Regions from separate parts of the Pedobacter humicola genome, predicted to be linked through region 2. Evidence: riboswitches for the same ligand, from Rfam matches in the RefSeq annotation. Region 2 holds a riboswitch; the other holds the start of a gene.
The links. Region 2 has a riboswitch for cobalamin ahead of metE (5-methyltetrahydropteroyltriglutamate--homocysteine S-methyltransferase). Riboswitches for the same ligand answer to the same signal wherever they lie in the genome.
Positions count from the first base shown of each region.

Region 1: it holds a riboswitch for cobalamin, as region 2 does, so the genes downstream of both, AC04Q1_RS02435 (TonB-dependent receptor plug domain-containing protein) here and metE (5-methyltetrahydropteroyltriglutamate--homocysteine S-methyltransferase) in region 2, are expected to answer to the same signal.

Region 1 covers NZ_JBWJIG010000001.1:578,825-585,114, forward strand. The annotation lists gene AC04Q1_RS02430 (DUF6580 family putative transport protein) at 1-157, opposite strand, end outside; gene AC04Q1_RS02435 (TonB-dependent receptor plug domain-containing protein) at 198-2,063, opposite strand; cobalamin riboswitch at 2,162-2,355, opposite strand; gene AC04Q1_RS02440 (serine hydrolase) at 2,576-3,823, shown strand; gene AC04Q1_RS02445 (sigma-54-dependent transcriptional regulator) at 3,929-5,332, shown strand; gene AC04Q1_RS02450 (chloride channel protein) at 5,486-6,290, opposite strand, start outside.
Region 2 covers NZ_JBWJIG010000016.1:19,479-25,768, reverse strand. The annotation lists gene AC04Q1_RS21225 (DUF5074 domain-containing protein) at 1-544, shown strand, start outside; gene AC04Q1_RS21220 (hypothetical protein) at 636-830, opposite strand; gene AC04Q1_RS21215 (6-pyruvoyl trahydropterin synthase family protein) at 914-1,333, opposite strand; gene metE (5-methyltetrahydropteroyltriglutamate--homocysteine S-methyltransferase) at 1,418-3,733, opposite strand; cobalamin riboswitch at 3,912-4,074, opposite strand; gene AC04Q1_RS21205 (Lrp/AsnC family transcriptional regulator) at 4,247-4,708, shown strand; gene AC04Q1_RS21200 (SDR family oxidoreductase) at 4,727-5,515, shown strand; gene AC04Q1_RS21195 (hypothetical protein) at 5,542-5,871, opposite strand; gene AC04Q1_RS21190 (hypothetical protein) at 6,271-6,290, shown strand, end outside.

The DNA of each region.
Region 1 (6,290 bases), on a different contig from region 2:
AATATGCACCTCCAAATAAAGCTACCGCTCCTATTGATGAGAAATTGGCAAACTTTAATTCATCTGAGTTAAATGTTACCAGCAAACGGAAAGCCGTTATGGCCAATATCATCAACAATAAAATTAATGTGCGTGGATTAAATTTTAAATGAGACATTTTATTTTGGTTAATATTTATACAGCAAAGTTAAATTTTATTAATGGATATTAAAACTTACACCTGCATTAAAGTTGAAACCAGGTGTATTATAACCAATTATTTCACTATATTTTTTGTTCAGGATATTTTTTGCATCAAAAAATACTTTCACACGTTTTTTAGCCAATGCATATTCGGCATATGCATTAAACAGGTAGTACGATGGCATCTCCTCGTTTAAATACGATATAAAATTGGTATCGAAACGCTTGCCAAAATAACGGAAGTTGGCGCTAACATATAAGTTGTTCGTTGCCTGGGCACCCGCATTAATACCAAACGTATGCTTTGGTCTGCGGATTAAATAATCCGTTGTTCCTGTATTTCCTTCAACATAGGCATAATAACCATTTACGTTAAAAACACTAAATTTTGCTGCTGGCTCAACTTCAAAACCCTTATATTTTTGATTTCCTTCATTAAAGTAACCTGTGGTATACACAATTGCATCAGTTAAATCACGTTTGTAACCCGCAAGGCGTAAACTAAACTGATCATCAGCAAAACTAAAGTTTACACCTGCTTCATAATTTTGAGATTTTTCCGGTTTCAGGTCCAGGTTTGCACCATACTGGCCAAATAACATGTTCAGAGTTGGAATTTTGAAAGCAGTAGATACCGTTCCAAAAAGTTTTACTTCTTTAATGATGTTAATACTCGGGGTAACAGAGTAAGTATAGTTTTCGCCATATTGATCATGTTTGTTATAACGTCCGCCTACCTCAAGGTTAAAAACACTTAAATTGTGTAAAAACAATGAGCCATAAGCGGCGAAGATATTGGTGGTAGGGTTTTTGGCATCAGTAATCAACTTCATTTTTCTATTGTCTATACCAACAAGTAAGTCTAGCTTACTGCCCAGTTTCTGATTGTAGAACAAATCAACCACATTAAGCTTTCCGAAGTTTAAGAATTTACTTTCAAAACCTCCATAACTCGAATTTACATCGTTCGAATTGCTTTCGTGACTATAATTTAGCGTTATTTTACCCGTATTGAATTTATATTCGGAGTTAAAACCCGCGCTAAATTGTTTCAAAATAGACTTGTTAGTGGGTAAACCATCAGTAAATGCATCTTCATCTATTTTATAATCGCCATAGAAATAACGCAAGAATGGATTAACGGAAAAATGTTTGTCCAGTCTGATCCCGAAATTGGCGTTTAAACCATCAGTTTTAAATCCGTCTTTATCAAAAATGGCAGTGCTTCCGAATGGTACCGCGGCTTCAGAAATTCCATCGGTTTTAAGATGGGTATAGTTAATGTTGTAAGAAAAACCTTCCACACCACCATTTAAACCAATCGTTCCTTTATAAGTTTCGAAACTTCCGGCACTGGCCACCCCATAAATGGTATTTCCTTTATTACCACCCTTTTTAGTTACAATATTGATTACACCCGCAACAGCATCAGATCCGTAAATGGTAGACTGACCGCCTTTCAAGATTTCGATATGATCGATTTGATCGATGGAGAATAAGCGTAAATCGAATGTTCCACTAACACTTGCAGGATCATTCTGTACAATACCATCAATAAGAACCAGGGTGTAGCCACCAAGCGCTCCCCTGGTAAATATACTTTTATCCTTGCCCTGATTGCTATTGCCGCCACTGATTACAATACCAGCCTGTTCGGTAAGTAAATCAGGTAATGATTTGCCATTACTGCGTTCCAATACCTCACGGCTGATAATGGTAACCACTTTACCCGTTTGCGATTGTTTCTGATCGTTTTTTGTTGCAGAAATAACAACATCTTTAAGCTGCAAACTGTCTGGAGTTTGCGCATCAGCCACCTGGCCAATCATTAACTGCGCAAGGCCTAAACCGGCTACAGTTAGCATTCTTTTTTTGTTCATTTGATTGTGAGTTTTGCCCACAGCCAACAGATGAGAAAAGGAAATGAAAATACGAACAACGTTAATATCTCAATCCTAGCTTCAATCCCCGAAAGCTATGAAATTAAATGCTAAAGGCAGGTCTTCTGACTTACTCCCGGTTTTCTGTCTTCCCGCCCCGTAGTGAATCGGACAGTGACTTATGGATTGAAAAACGTTATAGAGCTTACAGCTGCGGGACAGTTACAGATTTACACTGTATTCCCTTTTAATCCCGGTTGTAAAGCCGGAAACCAAAAGCAGTGCAAATGTAATAAAAAAAGGACTTTAATTTTGGCTGCATTCTTTGACATATACTAATCTGCTTTTTGACACCGTTAATCGATCAGACCCGCATTCTGTATTATTGCCTGTGCATTCCATTTTATCGCTTGTGCTTTTTATATAATTGCTTGATGAAAACCATGTAAAATGCATGATGGAAAATGATGGTTTTAATAGAAAAAGCTAAATTAGGAATCAAAATTTAAACCATGAGAAGGATTGCAACCCTTGCGTTTTCTATATTAAGCTTAGGCACTATGGCACAAAAAACGGATACTGTTTTTCTGAAGAGATTGATGGAAGCCAAACCAGAACTTTTTTCCGCGGTACTCAACCATCCGGATAAAAACCAGATCCAGATTCTTTACACGCAGGTTAACCGCGATGCGAAGAATAAGCCAACCTTTAAAACATTTAGTTACAATTTAGATCCCCATCAATATTTTTATCCGGCCAGTACAGTCAAACTCGCTGCAGTAATCTTTGCCTTAGAGAAAGTAAACCGATTGAAAAGTACTGGATTGACAGCTAAAAGTACGATGATTACGGATAGCGCTTATAAAGGCCAAACCAAGGTTTTAAAGGATAGCAGCGCTAAAAACGGCTTGCCATCTATTGAACATTATGTAAAAAAGATTTTGCTCACCAGCGATAACGACGCTTTTAACCGTTTGTTTGAATTTATAGGCCGTGCCGAGATTAACGAAAAACTAAAGACAAACGGATTAAACAATAGCAGGATTTTAAACCGCCTGGCCATTGGTGATGCCGGTGAACCGGCTAAACATAGCAATCCCATCAAATTTTATAATGGCGAACAATTGGTGTATAATCAGGTTGCTCAATACGATCCAAAAGACTACGAGCTCAAATTAAGCAATCTGGTAATGGGCACGGGATATATGGATAGTACCGATAAACTGGTTAATAAGCCTTTCAGCCTGGCAGGGAAAAATGCCTTCGCCATTAACGACCAACAACAACTGATGCGAAAACTGATTTTCCCTGAAGCTTTTCCAGCAAAAGAAAGGTTTAACCTTAGTCCGGAAGATTATAAGTTGATTTATACTTATATGAGTAAATACCCAACAGAAAGTGATTTCCCGAAATACGATCCTAAAGAATTTTGGGCTACCTATGCCAAAATGCTGTATTATGGAAGAGAACAGGTAATGCCCGATCCAAATATCAGGATCTTTAATAAATATGGCGACAGTTATGGCTACATTATCGACAATTCTTATTTCGTTGATTTTAAAAATAGAATCGAATATTTTCTCACAGCTGTGGTACAGAGCAATGAAGATGGCATCTTCAACGATAATAAATATGAGTACGATACGGTTTGTTTTCCCTTTATGAAAAACCTGGGCAGAACCATTCACGATCTTGAATTAAAAAGAGCCAAAAAAGCGAAACCAGACTTAAGTAAGTTTAAAATGGACTATAGAAATTAAAACCTTTTTCCCCTTTTAGGGTTTATAGCCAATAAATTGTATAAAAAACTATACATTAATTAAAAAATAATATATTCGCATCAGAAATAAAAGAATACATCTCTAATGGCTAAATTATTAATAATTGACGATGAACGTGCGATAAGGAGTACCTTACGTGAAATTCTGGAGTATGAGAATTACGATGTTGAAGATATCGATAATGGTATCGATGGCCTCGAAATGATCAAAAAAGGAAATTTCGATCTGGTGCTTTGCGATATCAAGATGAACAAGATGGACGGTATGGAAGTGCTCGAACAGGCACAGCTCATCAAGCCTGATCTTCCTTTTATTATGATATCTGGTCATGGAACAGTTGAAACGGCCATTGAAGCGAGTAAAAAAGGCGCTTTCGATTTTATTTCGAAACCACCTGATTTAAACCGTTTATTAATTACTGTTCGTAATGGTTTAGACCGTGGAAATCTGGTTACCGAAACCAAGGTTTTAAAGCGCAAAGCAAGTAAAACCCGTGAGATTTTAGGTGAATCGGAAAGCATTTCTAAAATTAAAGAAACGATAGAGCGTGTTGCCCCTACCGAAGCCCGTGTATTAATTACCGGGGCAAATGGTAGTGGTAAGGAGCTTGTAGCCCGTTGGTTACACGAAAAGTCAAATCGTGCTGATAGTCCTTTAATTGAGGTGAACTGTGCCGCTATTCCTTCTGAACTGATTGAGAGTGAACTGTTTGGTCACGAGAAAGGTTCATTTACCTCAGCTGTTAAGCAGCGTATCGGTAAATTTGAACTGGCCAACGGCGGAACTTTATTCCTGGATGAGATCGGTGATATGAGCCTTTCTGCCCAGGCAAAGGTTTTGCGTGCTTTACAGGAGCATAAAATTTCGCGTGTAGGCGGAGAAAAAGAAATTGAAGTGAATGTCCGTGTTTTAGCCGCAACCAATAAAGATTTATTGAAAGAAATCGAAGATGGCAATTTCCGTATGGATTTATACCACCGCTTAAACGTAATTAATATCCATGTTCCGCATTTAACAGAACGTACAGATGATATTCCGGTTATTGCACAGAACTTTTTGGAGAGCATCTGTAGTGATTATGGAATGCCCGTAAAAAAAATAAATGAAACGGGTATGGCGGCTTTAAAAGCTTTACCATGGACCGGTAACGTACGTGAACTGCACAACATGATTGAACGCCTGATCATATTAAGTGATAGGGTAATTACCGAAAATGATGTGCGTGCTTTTGCCAATCCGGGAGGAGGAACTAATATTGGTGCCGCAACCAGTGCGCAGATTGCCGGTGCCGGAGGTTCGGCCTTAGCCTCTTCTTTTGATTCGTTTAATAACTTCCAGGATTATAAAGATCACGCAGAGCGCGAGTTTATCAAATTCAAATTGGAGAAAAACAATTGGAACGTATCAAAAACAGCAGATGAAATTGATATTCAAAGGAGCCATTTATACAGTAAAATTGAAAAATTTGGCTTGAAAAGAGCGGAGTAACCCCAGCATCTGAAAGGGTGGTAGCCAAATGTACTTTTTTTATAAATTAAAGTTGAAATGAGCAGATTTATCTTAATCATTTCAGCTTTTTTTATAATATTTTGATGCAACTGATATCGGCACAGGAATTTAAAGTTCCTTTAGGAAATTTGGTTAGCCCATATAATCATTCTGCCTCATCAGCAATGCTCTGTATTTATTAAAAATCGCTGTTTTCGAAACAAAACCCAAATATTGGTTTTGTGCAGTTAATACTGGTAAAATCCAAACATTATCCCGTTCCATTTTCTCCAGAACCATTTTCAGGTCATCATTTTCAGTGATCACATTTGGTGCAGGCTGAACCAATTGGGCGGCAAGTAATGTACCCTTATCAGGATTGTTCATCATTTCGTTAAACAGCTCTTCCACATAAATGATTCCCTTAAAATCGCCCACTTCGTCGGTAACCGCACAGATGTTTTTGTGCGATTGCATGATTTCATTCATTTTTACCGAAATCACATCGTTCATATTTAACTGGGGATAAGATTTCTCAATCAGATATTTAAGTTTCATCTGGTTTAAAACGGTGGTATCCTTATCCTCATGCGATAATAATTCGCCCTTATCTGCCAGTGCTTTGGTATAAATAGAATGTTTTTGCGAACTGCGGTTTATGGCATAAGAAATCGCAGTTGTAATCATCAGCGGTACCATCAGAATGTAGCCACCGGTAATTTCGGCAATGAGGAAAATACCGGTTAACGGTGCGTGCATAATCGAGCCTAAGGCTGCGGCCATACCCGCAACAATAAAGTTCGAAACATTTAATTGTGCAATACCTGATAGGTTAACCATATAGGCAAAGATAAACCCGATTAAACCACCCATAATTAAACTGGGTGCAAAGGTTCCGCCATTACCACCTGCACCTAAAGTCACCAAAGTAGCAATCGATTTCATAAAAATGGTAACT
Region 2 (6,290 bases):
GCAGAGCAATGGTGCAAAAATTGTATCAGCAAGCAATTATTCACTGGTGAAAAGTTTTTCGAACGTAAACCGTGGTTTTGCGCAAACACCAAATGGCAAAGTTTGGACCTCAACCGGTAATCGGTTAATTGCCATCGATAACAATCTGGATACAACGGGTGTTGCCCTAAAAGTACCGGTTGGGATTTTTCTTTTCGAGGAGCCTACCCGCATTACCGCATCCACAAAAGAAAATGCTGTTTTTTATCATTCAGGCAAAGCCATTTATAAATATGTAGATGGTAATGCGGCATCATTGTCGGAGCCCTTTATCACCATTGCTGAAAGCCCTTTCATGGTTTACGGCGCCATCCGCTATGATAAGAATAAGGATTATATCGTGGTAAACGGAATCCAGGGTTACGGTGCGGCTTCTACGGTAAACTACCTGATGATTTATAATGCATCAACTGGTGTTTTGGTTAAAAAAATCAAATACGGTGGCGATGGCGTTACCGCTGACTTTTCAAAGATTTTCTTTAATGATCTAGCCGTATTTCATTAGGATGGTTTTAAAATTACATCTTATTTAGTATCAAAAGGCCTCCATTGAGTGATTTCAATTGGAGGCCTTCCATTTAGAATAAGAAATGTGATTAACGCGGTAAGCAGCAAGGGCAACAGAAGCCAGAGTAATCGTCATCATCGTCATCATCGGATAGTGAAAATTTTTCTGACAAATACACTGTGTTTCCAAGGGATGTTTGATCGGATTGTTCTTCCTTACCGATGTTGCCAGCGTTATCGATACTGTTCGAAGTAGGTGTAATATTGATTTGATCGTTTATCATCTGGATAAAAAGGTGAGCATACTATTTATAATGCTTTTTTAAGCTGAAGCCCAGCTAGCTACATATTCGTGAGGACGTATTAACTACATTTCCCCAAAATACTCGGCTGCATTATTTTCGGTTTCGTAAAGTTTAACCGAATGAAGCAGCACGCCATCATTTTCCTCTACCGGGGCTTTTAACTGATTAAAAATCCCGGCACAAAGAATTTCTGTGGTCGCCATTTTGCCCTGCATAAAAGCCACATCGAGGTTTAAGTTCTGATGGTCAAGTTTTTCAATTACATATTCGTTGATGATCACTTTCAGGTCTTTAAGATCCATCAGATACCCCATCTCATAATTGATGCGTCCTTTAACTGTAACCAGGAGCGTATAATTGTGGCCATGCCAGTTTGGATTGGCACACTTACCAAATACTTTGAAATTTTCTTCCCGTGTCCATTCTTCGCGGTACATGCGGTGTGCCGCATTAAACCGTTCTTTTCGTGTGCGGTATATCAGCATTAAACGATCATCCGCCTTTCTGTTTTTTTATTTGCATTCTTGTAACAAGGCACCATGTGTTATCCATGGTGCCTTTTGTATTTAAATTACGCTTTCCGCGCGCGCTATGCTGATCTGCTCGCGGGCCTTTTTGGCTGCGGCAACCAGGTTGATCAATGCGGCCTTGGTTTCCGGCCATTTACGGGTTTTTAAACCACAGTCGGGATTTACCCAAAGGTTACGTGCAGGAAGGAGATTTGCTGCCTTTGCCAATAATAAAGTCATCTCTTCCGTACTCGGTACCCTTGGCGAGTGGATATCGTATACCCCGGGGCCGATCTCATTCGGATATTCAAAATTGGCAAATGCTTCCAGCAGTTCCATTTGTGAACGGGAGGTTTCAATGGTGATCACGTCGGCATCCATGGCTGCGATATGTTCAATGATATTATTGAACTCGCTATAACACATGTGTGTATGGATCTGGGTTTTATCCTGTACACCACTGGCTGTAATCCTAAACGCATTAACCGCCCAATCGAGGTAATGTGGGTGCTTGGCTTTTCTTAAAGGCAGCCCTTCGCGGATAGCCGCTTCATCAATTTGTACGATACCGATGCCCGCTTTTTCCAGGGCCAGTACTTCATCGCGGATGGCGAAGGCAATCTGATTGGTGGTGATATCACGTCCCTGGTCATCACGTACAAAAGACCATTGTAAAATCGTTACCGGACCGGTTAACATCCCCTTCATTGGCTTGTCGGTCTGTGCGGCAGCAAAAGTGCTCCAGCGTACGGTCATGTCTTTCGGGCGGCTTACGTCGCCATAAATCACGGGTGGTTTTACGCAACGGCTTCCGTAACTCTGTACCCAACCGTTTTTGGTAAATAGAAAACCGTCTAACTGCTCGCCGAAATATTCGACCATGTCGTTACGTTCAAACTCGCCGTGCACCAGTACATCCAGGCCAATTTCTTCCTGCCAGCGGATCGCTTCTATGGTTGCCCGTTCAATGGCCTGTTCATATTGTTCCAGACTCAAGTCGCCTTTTTTGAATTTGGCACGCAACTGACGGATATCGTCCGTTTGCGGGAACGAACCTATGGTTGTTGTTGGGAATGCAGGGAGGTTAAACCGTTCGTGGTGTAAAAGCTGACGTACAGGGAAAGGACTTTGACGGCTTGCATCTGCTTCGGTGATCGCCGCAATACGGTCTTTTACCGCTTGTTTGTGTACTTTTTGCGAAGTACGTCTGCTTTCAATGGCTGTTTTATTGGCTTCCAGTAAAACAGTATTTCCTTCAACAATCTGGCGGATTTCGTTCACCTCGTTTAATTTCTGTTTGGCAAAGGCCATCCAGTTTTTGACCTCGGGATCAATTGCCGTTTCCAGCTCCAGATCGATCGGGCTGTGCAGCAAGGAACAGGACGGCGCCAGGATCACCCTGTCAGCACCCAGCTTCGCTACCGCTTTGTTGATCAGGGCCAACGATTTTTCATAATCGTTTTTCCATACATTCCGGCCGTCTACCACTCCTAATGATAGCTGCAGGTGATCTGGAACCAGTGCAAGTACTTCGTCCATCTGTTCAGGAGCGCGTACCAGATCAACATGTAATGCATGGACAGGCAGGTTTACCGCTAGTTCAGTATTATCAAGCAAAGCGTCGAAATACGTTGCCACCAGGATTTTGACACCGCTCACACGGTTGGCAATAGCACGGTAAGCATAGTCGAAAGCTTCTTTTTCTTTTTTCGAAAGATCAAGCACTAAACAGGGTTCATCCAGTTGTACCCATTGGGCACCCTGTTGTTTCAAACGGTTAATGATCTCGATATACACGGGAACCAATCTTTTGATCAGGTCGATACGCTCAAAACCCTGTTCTTTCTCCTTGCCCAAAAGCAGGTAACTAACAGGTCCTACCAGAACCGGTTTGGCTTTTTCGCCAAGCAGTTGTTTTGCATTGTTATATTCTGCGAAAATGTTTTCATAAAAGATTTTGAATTCCTGGTTGGCACTAAATTCAGGAACGATAAAATGGTAATTGGTATCCAGCCATTTGGTCATTTCCATGGCGGTAATGTCCAGGCCATCCTTTTGGTAGCCGCGTGCCATGGCAAAATAAAGGTCGAGCTCGTTGTTGGATTTGATCTGCGAAAGCACCGCCGAATAACGTTGCGGGATAACGCCCAGCAAAAAACTGGTATCCAATACCTGGTCATAATAGCTAAAGTCGTTACAGGGGATGAGGTCTATGCCCGAATCAAGCTGGATTTGCCAGTTCTGTTCTTTGAGGATACGGGCCACCTTATTGAGTTCAGTAAGTTCGATTTTACCTGCCCAATATTGTTCGCAGGCTTTTTTCAATTGTCTTTGGCTTCCAATGCGAGGGTAGCCGAGGTTTTGGGTTAACATATTTTTCAAATTTTAAATGGTGAATCATCATTACAAAATTGCTTTATGCTTCGGGGAATACCTTTGGGGAAAAAGACTGAGGGAGAAGAATGCAAGCCATGCGCTTAGGGCACAGAAAAGCCTATAGGTTTGTACCTATATATGCATCCAGCTGACTTCAGGCTTTTTTCGCGAAAGCATCGTCAAAACGGAACAGGCAGGTATCCTGGCTTGTAACGGTTTCTATCTTCCTTCCTGGGATAAAAACCTTGATCGTTACTTACAGTTGCGCGACAGCCCGTGATTTGCACACGGTTCCCTATTCATTTACCTTAAGTAAAACCTCTTCCGGTGATCTGAAATATAAAGAAACTTGGTTTTGCAATCAGTTATAAATTCTGGACAAATTTAATTAATCGGTTTTTAAACCTATTATGATGTGATTAATAAGGTATATTGTCTGTTATTTTAGTTTGAATTGGTTTATTGTTCTTTTAAGTGCTTAAATTTGTAGCTATAAAAGGATATTATTCTATGGAGGCCCTCGACGAGACCGATTTATTGCTTTTGAAAATACTGGCAAACAATTCCAGTTTTACCACCAAGGAACTTGCTTCACAGGTGAACTTATCACCTTCTCCCGTTTTTGAACGGGTAAAAAGACTGGAGAACAATGGTTATATCAAAAAATATATCGCCGTTCTGGATGCCGAAAAATTCCATCAGGGTTTTATTGTGTTCTGTAACATCAAACTCAAGCAGCACGATAGAACAATCGGCCATCACTTCGTTAAAGATATCCTGGACATCGATGAGGTGGTAGAATGTTATAATGTTTCGGGAGATTATGATTTTATTTTAAAGGTGTATGCAAAGGATATGAAACATTATCAAGACTTTGTTTTCAATAAACTCGGTTCGGTAGAGAGCATCGGCAGTACACACAGCACTTTTGTGATGGCAGAAATTAAACATTCGAATAATATCAGTCTATAAGTAACAAACTAAATAGATATGAAAATAGACCTAACCGCTAAAAATGCCCTGGTAGGGGGCAGTACCCAAGGCCTTGGCTTTGCTACAGCACAAATACTTGCCGGATGTGGGGCAAATGTTATACTGATGGCCCGAAATGAGGAGAAGCTCAAAGCGGCTTTATCGAAATTGCCAGTGGTGGCCTCAGGTCAAAAACACCGTTACCTTACAGCAGATTTCTCAGATTTTGCATCTTATCAGGAGATTATCAAAAGCTTTTTTGCCCATAACGAAATCGATATACTGGTAAACAATACCAATGGACCAAAAGCGATAGGCGCTGTGGATGCGGGTTTGGATGCCTACGAAAGTGCCTTTGATCTGCTTTTTAAAACCGTTGTGCAAACCACCATGCTTGCCATCCCCAAAATGATTAAAAAGAAGAGTGGAAGGATCATCAATATTGCTTCAACCTCTGTTGTGGAACCTATCCATAACTTAGTACTTTCTAATGCTATACGCAGTGCTACGGCAGCCTGGGCAAAAACGCTGGCCATCGAAGTAGGACAATATAATATCACCGTTAATAATATCCTTACCGGAAATTTTGATACAGCGCGCATAGCGCAATTAATTTCCGCGCAGGCAACCGCATCCGGTGTTTCCAGTGAACAGATCAGCGCGGAAAGATCAGATATAATCCCGATGAAAAGATTCGGAAAGCCAGAGGAATTCGGTCATTTGGTTGCTTTTCTGGCCTCTGATTTTGCTGCATACATCACCGGAACGGATATTCCGATTGATGGAGGGTTGCTTAAATCGCATTAAATGTTAACTCGATCAATATATAATCACTACCTCTCTTTTTCATCCTTCACCTTCCACTTATTAGACGAAATATAGAAACAGTTAGGTACTGTGGTGGTTTCCCCTTCAACACCAGCTGCATACTGTTTACTAAATATGATTGAAATCTTATAAGTTGTACTGGAGTCCACGATGGTGAACCAATAGAATCCTTTATTGAAATATTTATTGGCAAGCTTTCCCTTGACGGTAGTAACTGTGGTTCGTAGTGCCTGGCCAACATAGGCACCAGACTGCATAACTTTTACCTGTGCAAAGGTAGGAAGGTTTACTAAAAGTAGCACTAAAATTGAGATAATGATCCTGATTTTTGTCATGATGAGCGTTTTAAATAAATTTGAAGATTCGACGAGTGTCCGTAAGGACGTGAGAAATAGAATGAACGCTATTGAAGCGATAAGCATCGTACCGGTTTAACCCAGGTATCCATTCTATAATTTAGCGATCGGGACTATTAAACTGTACCGCTATTTTCTGCAAGTTACACAAAATGTTGGTTTTGCGTAATAATCCCAAGTTTTTTGTATTAAAATACTTACATTTAGTGATAAAAATGCTCATTTATTTTGTACCCCTGTATGTTTTATAATATTGCATTTGATTGTTTTGATGTTAGTTAACCATCAACGACATCATTTATAAGGCTTTGGAAACCTGAATATGTAGCTCAGGCGGTAGAGAAATTAACAGGTTTTTACCAGGCTAACCTATAAATCATGAACAATAATCTTAAATA